Regions from separate parts of the Klebsiella quasipneumoniae subsp. quasipneumoniae genome, predicted to be linked through region 3. Evidence: predicted binding sites of a transcription regulator. Region 3 holds the regulator's gene; each other region holds the start of a gene.
What was found. The regulator LexA, encoded in region 3, represses DNA repair genes until DNA is damaged. The targets are predictions, from matches to a motif close to TNCTGTATGTACATACAGNA.
Positions count from the first base shown of each region.

Region 1: a site for LexA is predicted at 2,927-2,946, ahead of umuD (translesion error-prone DNA polymerase V autoproteolytic subunit). Genes of this name have one in related genera too.
Region 2: a site for LexA is predicted at 2,323-2,342, ahead of rmuC (DNA recombination protein RmuC). Genes of this name have one in related genera too.

Region 1 covers NZ_CP084877.1:8,753-13,049, forward strand. Annotated here, with positions in the region: gene LGM20_RS25600 (hypothetical protein) at 1-19, opposite strand, end outside; gene LGM20_RS25605 (hypothetical protein) at 744-1,061, opposite strand; gene LGM20_RS25610 (DNA polymerase III subunit theta) at 1,096-1,350, opposite strand; partial or broken gene LGM20_RS25615 (antirestriction protein) at 1,587-2,001, opposite strand; gene LGM20_RS25620 (hypothetical protein) at 2,522-2,752, opposite strand; gene umuD (translesion error-prone DNA polymerase V autoproteolytic subunit) at 2,966-3,391, shown strand; gene LGM20_RS25630 (Y-family DNA polymerase) at 3,391-4,297, shown strand, end outside.
Region 2 covers NZ_CP084876.1:5,110,048-5,114,344, forward strand. Annotated here, with positions in the region: gene ubiE (bifunctional demethylmenaquinone methyltransferase/2-methoxy-6-polyprenyl-1,4-benzoquinol methylase UbiE) at 8-763, opposite strand; gene rmuC (DNA recombination protein RmuC) at 834-2,282, opposite strand; gene udp (uridine phosphorylase) at 2,416-3,177, opposite strand; gene LGM20_RS24465 (dienelactone hydrolase family protein) at 3,450-4,262, shown strand.
Region 3 covers NZ_CP084876.1:4,997,253-5,001,549, reverse strand. Annotated here, with positions in the region: gene plsB (glycerol-3-phosphate 1-O-acyltransferase PlsB) at 1-302, opposite strand, end outside; gene LGM20_RS23950 (diacylglycerol kinase) at 431-799, shown strand; gene lexA (transcriptional repressor LexA) at 922-1,530, shown strand; gene dinF (MATE family efflux transporter DinF) at 1,600-2,916, shown strand; gene LGM20_RS23935 (CsbD family protein) at 3,153-3,362, shown strand; gene zur (zinc uptake transcriptional repressor Zur) at 3,458-3,973, opposite strand; gene LGM20_RS23925 (cupin domain-containing protein) at 4,222-4,297, shown strand, end outside.

The DNA.
Region 1 (4,297 bases), on a different replicon from region 3:
GCAATGAAGGATCCTGCATTTTTCTTTTTCCTGATTTTTAAAGAACATCACCCGTTGAGTTGCCGGGGCCGCGGTTTTGACTTTGTGCGGGGACCTGCTGAACCTGCCCCCTGGTATTAACTTCACCCGTTTGAGAGCCGTTCGCCGCAAGGGCATAAACGAGCACGGGCGACGGCAGCTGTCCAGGGCGCGGTTTACCGCGTGCCATTTACCCTGGACGGATGATGGCGACTGTGCTTGTCTCAGCCCCGGCGAATGGACTCAAACGGGTGATACGACCAGGGGAAAGGAGCAGGCACCCGCCGCAACGACGAAGAGCGCGGGCGCGAAACGGCGTTGCCCTGCAGAGTGCCGGCAGCTTTATCGCCGGCACGGTGAAAGCGGCGCGGCCGGAACGGTCGCAGCAAGCGCTGCCGTTGACCTTGACTTCAGACATCAGACACTAGCCGCCAGGCCCGAAACCGCGTAGCGGGTTCGGCGGAGCTTACCGCGTCTTTTCGCGGTTAGCGGAGTGTGGCTCGACGACCGGACAGCGCAGCTGGCCGGGAGCCGAAGGTGTCCAGTGTGGGTATGCTTTTAAAGCCTTTAAGGTTTAAAAAGAGACATCACAGCAGGAAGAAGAAGAGAAAGCAGACAGACAGCAGGGAGCAAGCCGGAAACGTAAAGATGCAGGCTGGAGAGAATATGTTTTTCATGCCGCCGGAAAGAAGCCATGAGAAACCGGCGGCATACCAGACGGGGCGTCAGGAACGGAGCTTATTTTCCTTCCTGAACTGCGCAACGCTATACCAGATTGAAGCCAGGAAAGCGAAAACGGTGATCAGGACACGAAATTCGTCACCCGGCTCTTTCCCCTTCAGCATCAGCGTTATGATGATGCCGGCAACGATAATCCACGCAATACCACTCCAGAGGCGCAGCTTATCCGCCACGACATTAATCAGAACAAAAGCAACGGCCAGGATAGCCCCCCACAGAGCCGGAACAGGCTGAAACGGAATAAAAAACAGGTTAATACCTGTTAAAAGCGTCACGGCAGCAAACATCAGAGACATACGCACAGATTACCCTCCCTGGACACACTGAGTAAGAAAATCAATTCTGCTGATCATCGCCCGGTTTATTATATTCGGGTGCATTTGCGCGCGGCAGCTGCTGACTGTTCAGTCGATGTACGCGGAACCGTTCATGGAAATATTCGCGCAGGTGTTCAGGCTGTTCCCGTTCAACAAGTTCCGGCATGACGGGCTTGTTCATGCGCTCCTGCCAGGCAACATCAGCAGCCACCTTATCGACGGCAACTTTGTCCTGCTCCTCCTTTGAAAAAGAGGCAATATTCCACTGCGACATACGCAAATTCAGCAAAAGAAGAAAAGGTACGCAGATATTACGCTCTTAATCCTTAACTGGCGACCTGTTGAGGTGAGGCCAGTACGCAGCGCCGCAGGTGTGGCGAACCGCCTCACCGGCAGGCGAAGCCTGCCAGGATTTTCGCGCGGCCGCACCGATCTGCGAAGCCGGGTAAGCTCCTCACAGATCGTGCCGTCTCAGACCTTAAACGGGGCGTCGGGCGCCCCGATATAGTATCAGTCCAGAGCCGCGTAAATAGCAGCGCATTCGTCATGAGAGTCAATGAAATTCCACAGCTGCGATTCCCGCAGCATCAGGTGGCGTGTCAGGGCAGCATCACCGCGTTCATGGTGCAGCCAGATACGGCGGTTGATCGCCAGCGCCGTAATGATAACTCCGGCCGCATCCGCGCTGACGGACCGATCAAACCAGTTATCCGGGGAAACGGTCACCGTCAGGCATCATGTAGCCGCCGCCCTCCGGAATACGGATGAAATGCCAGAAGCCTCCGCAGTAATCGGTGATGTGTTTCTCAGCGAGCGCATAGACCTGCATCTCTCCGGCCAGAAAATCGTTACCAAACAGATCCGGCAGGAACGAGAGACGGTCGGACTCCTCTACATTCAGCATGGTTTGACGGGCATGATACATAGCAACCTCCACAGGTTCATAAGATTGCGGCACCGGGTTGTGCCGTGCCGACACGACAGCCCGGCGGAAAGCGGAAGATGCAAGGGCGACACCGGAGGCCGCAGCGCAGATAAAGCACGAAGCTGGTCTGGACGGTTTTAGAGCGAAACCTGAGCGAGAAAACGACGGGAAGAACGGCGAGCTTCATAAAAAAACTGCGACCGGGCGAGGATGGCGGCGCCAGCGAACCCTTGCATCTGCAGCGGCCGGGCTAAAGTGAAGGCACGGCACTACCCGAAGCGATGCAGGAGATACAACATGAGCTCCCCTGTCGCGGTTTACGAGCGCAGGGAGAAAAGCAGAAGCTGGCATCGCGACGCGATGGCTGCGTATAAAGGCCGCAGACCGGAGGGAGGGGGCCGGACAAAGCGGAGCCGGCGGCAAAGACAAGCCGGCGACGTCCTTATCCGGTGTTGATGGCATGGCGCCAGTTTATCAGCTGCCCGTCACCAGGCGGCCCGGGAGACCTCTCGTTCTGAGCTTATCGGCGATCTGGTTTATCACTGGCCACGGAGATACCAATGTACATACCGCTTCCCCAGATAATCTGAGAGAGCACAAATAGCCACTGAGGGACGTCAACAATCAACAGCGGAAGAAGAGCAACCGTCACGATTAAAATCAGGCGGCTACCGAATTGCCGGCGCACCGGTTCAGCGGCGTCAACCGGGACGCCTGCATATCGCAGAACCTGCCTTAAACCCGTATTCATAATCACTCCACTCAGAATAAATGCACTGTACTTCAGTATATTACATTTTATTAGATAACGATTCTCCGGACTGGCAGCGATCCTTCTGAAATTTCCCTGTTTTTGCAGGAACAGCAAATGGTTACAGACAACGGCAACAAGATGACTTGAAAAAAAACGGCCTCCGCAAAATAATACTGTATATATATACAGCCTTAAGCGAGGAAAAAAACGATGAAGTTCATTCCTGCAGTATCAGAAGCCAGCATAGTAAAAATTCCTTTGTTCACAGAGCGATGCCCTGCGGGTTTTCCGTCACCGGCAGCAGACTACACTGAGTCTGAACTGGATCTGAATGAGTACTGCATTCACCGGCGCCACTCCACCTATTTTGTCAGGGCGATTGGCAACTCAATGACTGATATTGGCCTCTATTCCGGCGATCTGTTGGTCGTGGATAAAGCAGAACAGCCGCGGCACGGGGATATTGTTATCGCGGAAATTGAGGGTGAATTTACGGTAAAACGCCTGCTTCTGACGCCGCGGCCAGCCCTGCAGGCGATGAACCCGGACTTCCCTTCCCTGTACCCGGATCCGGAAACGCTGCAAATTTTCGGTGTGGTGACAGCCTTCATTCATAAAACCCGGAGGGCAGACTGATGTTCGCCCTGGCTGACGTCAACTCCTTCTATGCCAGTTGCGAGAAGGTTTTCAGGCCGGATTTGCGCGGCAAACCTGTCGTCGTTCTCAGTAACAACGATGGCTGCGTTATTGCCCGGAGTGCTGAAGCCAAACTGCTGGGTATAAAGATGGGCCCCCCCTGGTTCCAGCTCAAAGAGGCGCAGTTTCCTGAAAAATTGTACGTTTTTTCCAGCAACTACGAGCTCTACGCGAGCCTGAGTAACCGTGTGGTCGCCCTGCTGGAAGAGCTGTCGCCCCGCGTCGAACAATACTCAATTGACGAATGTTTCCTGGATGCCCGGGGAATTGGCCACTGTATGGATCTGGAGGATTTTGGCAGGCAGCTGCGTGGGCATGTTCTCAGTGGAACCGGACTGACGATCGGTGTCGGCTTCGGCGCCACAAAAACACTGGCCAAATCGGCGCAGTGGGCGTCAAAGGAATGGCCACAATTTAGGGGGGTACTGGCGCTGTCGCCCGAAAATCCACGCAGAACGGCAAAATTACTCAGCCTGCAGCCGGTGGAAGAAATCTGGGGCGTGGGGAACCGGATAGCGAAAAAGCTGCACGTTATGGGGATCACCACCGCCCTGCAGCTGTCGCTGACGAACCCCACATTTATCCGGAAAAACTTCAACGTAGTTCTGGAGCGCACGGTACGTGAGCTGAACGGCGAGAGTTGCATTTCACTGGAGGAAGCGCCGCCGCCGAAACAGCAGATTGTCTGCAGTCGCAGCTTCGGGCAGCGGATCACCACCTACGAAGAAATGCGCCAGGCCGTCTGCCAGTATGCCGAGCGCGCGGCGGAAAAGTTGCGCGGTGAGCGACAGTACTGCCGGCATATCAGCACCTTCATCAAGACATCCCCTTTTGCGGTTAATGAGC
Region 2 (4,297 bases), 110 kb from region 3:
CCTCCTGTCAGAACTTGTAACCGCGATGCAAAGCAACGATACCTGCCGTCAGGTTGTAGTAGTCCACGCTTTCGAAGCCTGCATCCTGCATCATCCCTTTCAGGGATTCCTGGTCCGGATGCATACGGATCGACTCCGCCAGGTAGCGATAGCTGTCGCCGTCTTTTGCCACCAGCTCGCCCACCTTCGGCAGGATATGGAAGGAGTAAGCGTCGTAGGCTTTGCTCAGCGGTTCAATAATGGGTTTAGAAAACTCCAGCACCAGCAGACGTCCGCCCGGCTTCAGCACGCGGTACATCGAACGCAGCGCTTTTTCTTTGTCGGTCACGTTACGCAGACCGAAAGAGATGGTGATGCAGTCAAAGGTATTATCAGCAAACGGCAGGGCTTCCGCGTTGGCCTGAACATACTCAACGTTACCCACGATGCCGATATTGCGCAGCTTTTCGCGGCCCATTTTGAGCATTGAATCATTGATATCAGCAAGCATAACGCGGCCGGTTTCCCCTACCAGACGGGAAAACTTAGCCGTCAAATCACCGGTACCCCCCGCCAGATCCAGCACGGTCTGCCCGCGACGTACACCGCTGCAGTCGATGGTGAAACGCTTCCACAAACGATGGATACCAAACGACATTAAGTCATTCATCACATCATACTTTGCGGCGACAGAATGGAATACATGCGCCACCATGTCCGCTTTCTGCTCTTTAGCGACCGTCTGAAAGCCAAAGTGCGTCGTTTCTTGTGAATCCTCAACCATCTTTATGCCTGCTTGCTTTTCAAGAAAATGTTCACTGAGTGTATCAGACTCAGCGCATTTCCCATACGTTTCAGCGTGGCGGAGCCGCCTCCCGGCTGCGCACCGCCTCGGCAGAGTCGGGCGAAAATGCGTCATTTTCCGGCAGGTTATCCTCCTCTTCGAGACGATATTGATCGTCCTGAGCAGTGGCTTGTTCGACTAAATCAGGATTAATCCCGCGCTTGACCTCCACGCCCAACCCGCGAAAAGCCTCCGCCTGAGCCAGCAGATTACCGCGCCCGGAAGCGAGCTTTTTCATCGCCTGGCGATAGTTCTCTTGCGCTTTATCCAGACTCTGGCCGATAGCGGACATATCGTCCACAAACAGGCGCATTTTGTCGTAAAGGCGCCCCGCCCGCTCGGCGATCTTCTGCGCGTTGCGGCTCTGGTGCTCATAACGCCACAGATTGGCGATGGTGCGCAGGGCCACCAGCAGCGTCGTCGGGCTGACCAGCATAATATTATTTTGCAGCGCCTCGCTAATGAGCTCGGGCTGACGATCAATGGCCAGCAGGAATGCCGGCTCGACGGGAATAAACATCAGCACATAGTCGAGGGAGCGCAGGCCCGGCAGTTGCTGATAATCCTTGCGTCCCAGCAGGCGAATATGATTACGCACCGAGGCAAGGTGCTCCTGCAGCGCGACTTCGCGGGTGTAGTCGTCCTCGGCGTTGAAATAGCGCTCATAGGCGACAAGGGTCATTTTGGCGTCGATAACCACGTCTTTACCCTGCGGCAGGCGCACGATGACGTCCGGCTGCATCCGCGAGCGGTTGTCGGTCTCGATGCTGACCTGGGTCTGGTACTCATAGCCTTCCCGCAGGCCGGAGGCTTCCAGCACGCGGGTGAGAACCACTTCCCCCCAGTTGCCCTGAGTTTTGTTATCGCCCTTCAGCGCTTTGGTCAGGTTCAGCGCCTCCTGCGCCATCTGCGCGTTCAGCTGCTGCAGGTTGCGGATCTCATGCGCCAGGGTGTGCCTTTCCCGCGCCTCCTGGCCGAAGCTCTCCTGCACCTGGCGGCGGAACCCGTCCAGCTGTTCGCGCAGCGGTGTCAGCAGGCCATGCAGGCTCTGGCGATTTTGCTCATCGACGCGTCGGTTGCTGTGTTCGAAAATGCGGTTGGCGAGGTTTTCAAACTGCTCGCTCAGGCGCTGTTCGCTGTTCACCATCTGGCGGATCTTATCTTCCGCATGCAGCTGGGTGGATTCGAGCCGGGTGGTAACCTCTCGCAGATCGGCCTCCAGCGAGGTATTGATATCCCGCAGGCTGCGCAGCTCGTTGTTCAGCAGCTCGCACTCTTCACGCCAGTGGGCTTCCTGTACCAGCTGCTGACGGGCGGCGCTCAGCTCAATATCCAGCTCTCGCCGCTCCTCGATAAGATCGGCCCGAATTTGATCGGCGCGCGCTTTGGTCGCCAGCCAGCCGACGATTAATCCAGCAGCCAGTGCGATAACCGCGCTGATAATAATGGAGAGATCCACGACGCCCCCTGCGATAACCTGATGACACAAAATAGAATTGTGCTGTACAAACGTCCAGTTTAAAAGGAATTTCCTGCGAGAGGCGACGCAAAAAAAAGGCCGGAGGATCCGGCCTGACAGGGAAAGCGTTGAATTACAGCAGACGGCGCGCCGCTTCCACGACGATTTTCACCGCATGGCTTTCGGTTTGCTTCATGGTTTCGGCGTTAGGGATCTCTTGCTGGGTACGGTTAACGATAACCCCGGCCACCATCCCGGCGCGCAGGCCCTGGCTGGCGCACATGGTCAACAGCGTAGCGGATTCCATTTCATAGTTCATCACGCCCATCGCCTGCCACTCTTCCATGGAGCCTTTGAAGCGGCTCACTACGCGGCCGGAGAAGGTGTCGTAACGCTCCTGTCCCGGGTAGAAGGTGTCCGAGGAAGCGGTCACGCCGATATGGGTGGTGGCGCCAATGGATTTCGCTGCTTCCACCAGCGCGGTGGTGCAGGCGAAATCTGCGACGGCCGGGAATTCCATCGGCGCGAAGTGCAGGCTGGCGCCGTCCAGACGAACGGAAGCGGTAGTCACCAGCACATCGCCAACGTTGATGTGCGGCTGAATGGCGCCGGTGGTGCCAATGCGCAGGAAGGTACGCACGCCAAGCTGCGCCAGCTCTTCCACAGCGATAGACGTAGACGGGCCGCCGATGCCGGTGGAGCAGACGATCACCGGTTTGCCGTCCAGTTCCGCGCGCCAGGAGGTAAATTCGCGGTGAGATGCCAGCTTAACCGGCTTATCCATCAGCGCGGCGATCTTTTCCACACGCTCCGGATCGCCAGGGACGATAGCCAGCGTAGCCCCTTGTAAATCGTTCTTGGTGAGGCCGAGATGAAAAACATCAGACTTGGACATAAAAAACTCCTCTGTGGGTCGAATTATCAGCAGAAGCAAAACGGTACTGTACAGAAGCCCCTGGCAACATTTTGTGATGTTAGTCACCAAGAACAATAATGATTGCAGTTGTTTTTCAGTAAATAGTGATAAACATCACATTAACAAGTTATATTCATCGTCACTGAACAAAAGATAGCCGCTTTCAGGCACTGTGCTTTATTACCGCCCGAACTAAAGGTAAAGGGTCTATAGTTACTGATGCGCTAATAAATAAGGGTACGGAGAATACCATGACCACCACCAAGCAACCTGGATTCGCACCTGCAGCCTCGCCGCATGCCGCAACCGCCGTTCATACGCCGGAAGAGCATATTGTCACCGGAGAGACCTCTATTCCCTCTCAGGGGGAAAACATGCCGGCTTACCATGCCCGCCCGAAAAACGCCGATGGCCCATTGCCGATCGTCATCGTGGTGCAGGAAATCTTCGGCGTGCATGAGCATATTCGCGATCTTTGTCGTCGCCTGGCGCAGGAAGGCTATCTGGCTATCGCGCCTGAATTGTACTTCCGTCAGGGCGATCCGAATGAGTATCACGATATCCCGACCCTGTTTAAAGAGCTGGTTACGAAGGTGCCGGACGCGCAGGTGCTGGCGGATCTCGACCACGTCGCCAGCTGGGCGGCGCGCCATGGCGGCGATGCCCATCGTCTGCTGATCACCGGCTTCTGCTGGGGCGGACGTATCACCTGGCTATATGCTGCCCATAACCCGCAGTTGAAGGCGGCGGTAGCCTGGTACGGCAAACTGGTAGGAGAAAAATCGCTGAATTCGCCAAAACACCCGGTGGATATCGCCGTCGATCTCAACGCCCCGGTACTCGGCCTGTACGGCGCCAAAGACGCCAGCATTCCACAGGACACCGTCGAAACCATGCGCCAGGCGCTGCGGGCGGCCAACGCCACGGCGGAAATCGTGGTCTATCCTGAAGCCGATCACGCCTTTAACGCCGACTATCGCGCCAGCTATCACGAAGAGTCAGCCAAAGACGGCTGGCAGCGGATGCTCGACTGGTTTGCTCAATATGGCGGTAAAAAAGGGTAATCGTCCGAAGCAGGAAAAAAAGGAGGCAAATGCCT
Region 3 (4,297 bases):
GACTCTTCTTTTGGCGTGTAGTAGGTGAATACGCGCGGCCCGCCGTGGATGAATACGTAGCGCGGCAGCAGGGCGCCGTCGATTTCCAGCGGTTCAAGCGGGTCAGGTAAATCATGCGCCAGACATTGGGCGCGCAGCGTCAGCAGGTCCGCCTTGGAGTTATAGGGCAGGACGTACATGACCGGACGCGAGGTATCGAGTCCTAATTCCTGAGCAGGCTCTGCCGGAATAGACTTGCTTTTTACCAGCACCCGTAATGGTAAATTCAGTAATTTATAGTAAATTCGTTGCCAGCCGGACATAAACGATGTGAAGCCTCTGGTTAATCATGCAAATGCGCGGCAAGAATAACAGAAAGCGGGCAAAATTTCCGTTACCGCGCGGCAAACGCGTACACTCATCGACGTCATTTACATAAAAAGGTTTTGTGATGGCCAATAATACCACCGGGTTAACCCGAATCATTAAGGCGGCAGGTTACTCCTGGAAAGGATTTCGCGCGGCGTGGATCAACGAGGCCGCGTTTCGTCAGGAAGGTGTCGCCGCCATCGTGGCCGTCGCGATAGCCTGCTGGCTGGACGTCGACGCCATCACCCGCGTATTGCTGATTGGCTCGGTCCTGCTAGTGATGATAGTCGAAATTCTCAACAGCGCGATTGAGGCGGTCGTGGACCGTATTGGCTCGGATTATCATGAGCTTTCAGGGCGCGCCAAAGACATGGGGTCGGCGGCGGTCCTGCTGGCGATAATCATCGCGCTGATCACCTGGGGAACGCTGCTGTGGAGCCATTATCACTAACGTTCTTCGCTAACCCTCGCAAAATATAAACAATCTGCCGATTTTTGTGTGCCATGTGGTTCCAAAATCACCGTTAGCTGTATATACTCACAGCATAACTGTATATACACCCAGGGGGCGGAATGAAAGCGTTAACGACCAGGCAGCAAGAGGTGTTTGATCTCATTCGGGATCATATCAGCCAGACGGGCATGCCGCCGACGCGTGCGGAGATTGCTCAGCGCTTGGGGTTCCGTTCCCCAAACGCGGCGGAAGAACACCTGAAAGCGCTGGCGCGTAAAGGCGCAATCGAGATCGTCTCCGGCGCCTCGCGCGGTATCCGCCTGCTGACGGAAGAAGAGCACGGCCTGCCGCTGATCGGCCGCGTCGCCGCCGGTGAGCCGCTGCTGGCGCAGCAGCATATTGAAGGCCACTATCAGGTCGACCCGTCGATGTTCAAGCCCAACGCCGATTTTCTGCTGCGCGTCAGCGGGATGTCGATGAAAGACATCGGTATTCTGGATGGCGATCTGCTGGCGGTCCACAAAACCCAGGATGTGCGTAACGGCCAGGTGGTGGTAGCGCGCATTGACGATGAAGTGACGGTGAAGCGCCTGAAAAAGCAGGGCAACGTCGTCGAACTGTTGCCGGAAAACAGCGAATTTACCCCTATCGTTGTCGATCTGCGTCAGCAGAGTTTTACCATTGAGGGTCTGGCCGTTGGCGTGATCCGTAATGGAGAATGGCTGTAACGCCTGCCCCCGCGCAGCGTCATCTGATGCATGACGCTGCGACGTTTGTCCTCAATCAGGTCTCCGAACATGCTGCTCAACGCTGCCGATAAAGCGCTGTGGCGCCTTGCACTCCCCATGATTTTCTCCAATATCACCGTCCCGCTGCTGGGGCTGGTGGATACCGCGGTGATCGGCCACCTTGACAGCCCGGTATACCTTGGCGGCGTCGCGGTCGGAGCGACGGCCACCAGTTTCCTGTTTATGCTGCTGCTGTTTCTTCGCATGAGCACCACCGGGTTGACCGCTCAGGCCTGGGGGGCCAAAGATCCGCTGCGACTGGCGCGGGCGCTGGTGCAGCCGCTGGCTCTGGCGCTGGGCGCCGGGGTGTTGATTATCCTGTTTCGCCTGCCGTTGATTAACCTCGCCCTGCATATCGTCGGCGGCAGCGAGGCGGTTCTCGAGCAGGCGAGACGGTTTCTCGATATCCGCTGGCTCAGCGCTCCCGCGTCGCTGGCCAACCTTGTGCTGCTCGGCTGGCTGCTGGGGGTCCAGTATGCCCGGGCGCCGGTGATTTTGCTGGTGGTCGGTAATCTGTTGAATATTGTGCTCGACCTGTGGCTGGTGATGGGCCTGCGGATGAACGTCCAGGGGGCGGCGCTGGCCACGGTCACCGCGGAGTACGCCACTCTCATTATCGGCCTGATGATGGCGAAGCGGGTGCTAACGCTGCGCGGCGTGTCGCTGGCGATGCTGAAAAACGCCTGGCGCGGGGACATGCGCCGTCTGCTGGCGTTGAATCGCGACATCATGCTGCGCTCCCTGCTGCTGCAGCTGTGCTTTGGCGCGCTGACCGTCTACGGCGCCCGTCTGGGCAGCGATATCGTGGCGGTCAACGCCGTACTAATGACCATGCTGACCTTTACCGCCTACGCGCTGGATGGCTTTGCCTATGCCGTGGAGGCCCACTCCGGCCAGGCCTACGGCGCGCGCGACGGCAGCCAGCTGCTGGAGGTGTGGCGGGCGGCCTGCCGGCAGTCCGGTATGGTGGCGCTGGCGTTTGCCCTGGTTTACAGCCTGGCGGGGGAGTACATCATCGCGCTGTTAACCTCACTGCCTTCCCTGCAGCAGCTGGCCGATCGCTATCTGATCTGGCAGACCATCCTGCCGGTGGTCGGGGTCTGGTGCTATCTGCTGGACGGCATGTTTATCGGCGCGACGCGCGGCGCGGAGATGCGGAACAGTATGGCGGTCGCCGCGGCCGGCTTCGCCGTGACGCTGCTTACGGTCCCGGCGCTCGGCAATCACGGCCTGTGGCTGGCGCTGGCGGTGTTTCTCGCGCTGCGAGGCCTGTCGCTGGCGCTGATCTGGCGCCGCCACTGGCGACGCGGCACCTGGTTTAGTTAGCCCTTTCTCTAGCTCGCCATTATCGGTGAACGTCCTCCGGTCGCGCCAGGTTTGCCGGAGCGACTCAGTAGCCCGGCGAGCGTAGCGCGTGCCGGGAAAACCACCTTCAGCGTTTCCAATGAGGGCTATGGTTAAAAATTCCGAATAACGAATCGGCGCCAGCATTCTCATCTATAGTTAATACCATGTCCGGCACAAAACGGGCTGTAAACCCACCGAATGATGAGGACGTTATCATGAATAAAGACGAAATCGGCGGTAACTGGAAACAGTTGAAAGGTAAAGCCAAGGAACAGTGGGGCAAACTTACCGATGACGATATGACCGTAATCGAAGGGAAGCGCGACCAGCTGGTCGGCAAAATTCAGGAGCGTTACGGCTATGAGAAAGATCAGGCTGAGAAAGAAGTCTCAGACTGGGAGCATAAGAACGACTATCGCTGGTAGCGTTCCGTGATCCGAAGAATGAAGCATTTGTGTTAGTGCCTGTCTAAATGGCGCAGGGACGCGCCGTTAACCCTTTTTCCCGCTGCGGCTGCCGCTCAGCGGGCTTTCTTTTTGAGCTGAATCGTATGATCGTGCTGGCAGTGTCCCGGCGTGCTGCAGGCTTCCACTTCCACGCAGCTCGCGCAAAGGCCATGAGCTTCAATCACGTTGTGGCGCAGGGCGAAGCCCATTCTGGCCGCCAGCGTATGCATGATATCTTCCACCCCTTCAGCCGCCTCTTCCTTCACCACGCCGCAGCGGTCGCAGATAAACATGGCCGAGCTGTGGGTTGGCTGGTCAAAGAGATGACACAGCACATAGCTGTTGGTCGATTCCACCTTGTGGACAAAACCCTGCTCGAGTAAAAACTCCAGCGCGCGGTAGACCGTCGGCGGCTTTGCCTGCGGCTCTTTCTCACGCAGCAGATCCAGCAGGTCGTAGGCGCTGATTGCCCCTTGCTGCAGGCTCATCAGGCGCAACACTTCCAGACGCTGTGGGGTCAGGCGTACGCCGCGTTGCGCACACAGCTTTTCAGCATGCGCTAACATCTCTTGCGAAGGGGACTTATCCATGAGCATCCTCAGGTTGCGTGAAATTGAATCTGTTACTTTATCACGTTCCGCGGAAAACGCCGAGACCCGACGGGTGATGCGGGTCATACTTCAGATTGTCGGCGCCAGTCCACTCCCTGGTGCTGGCCGCTGACGCTCGTGGAGGCTGCGCCTTCGCCGGTCGCTAAAACCGTCATGCCCGATTTAATCGCAACACGCCTGACCCAGGGTATGCTATATCTGAAGTGTCTCATTTTCGGGAGAAAACGATGAAACGACCTGATTGCATTCGCCACTGGCGCGAACTGGAAGGGCCCGACGATGCCACTTATCCCGACAGCCCGG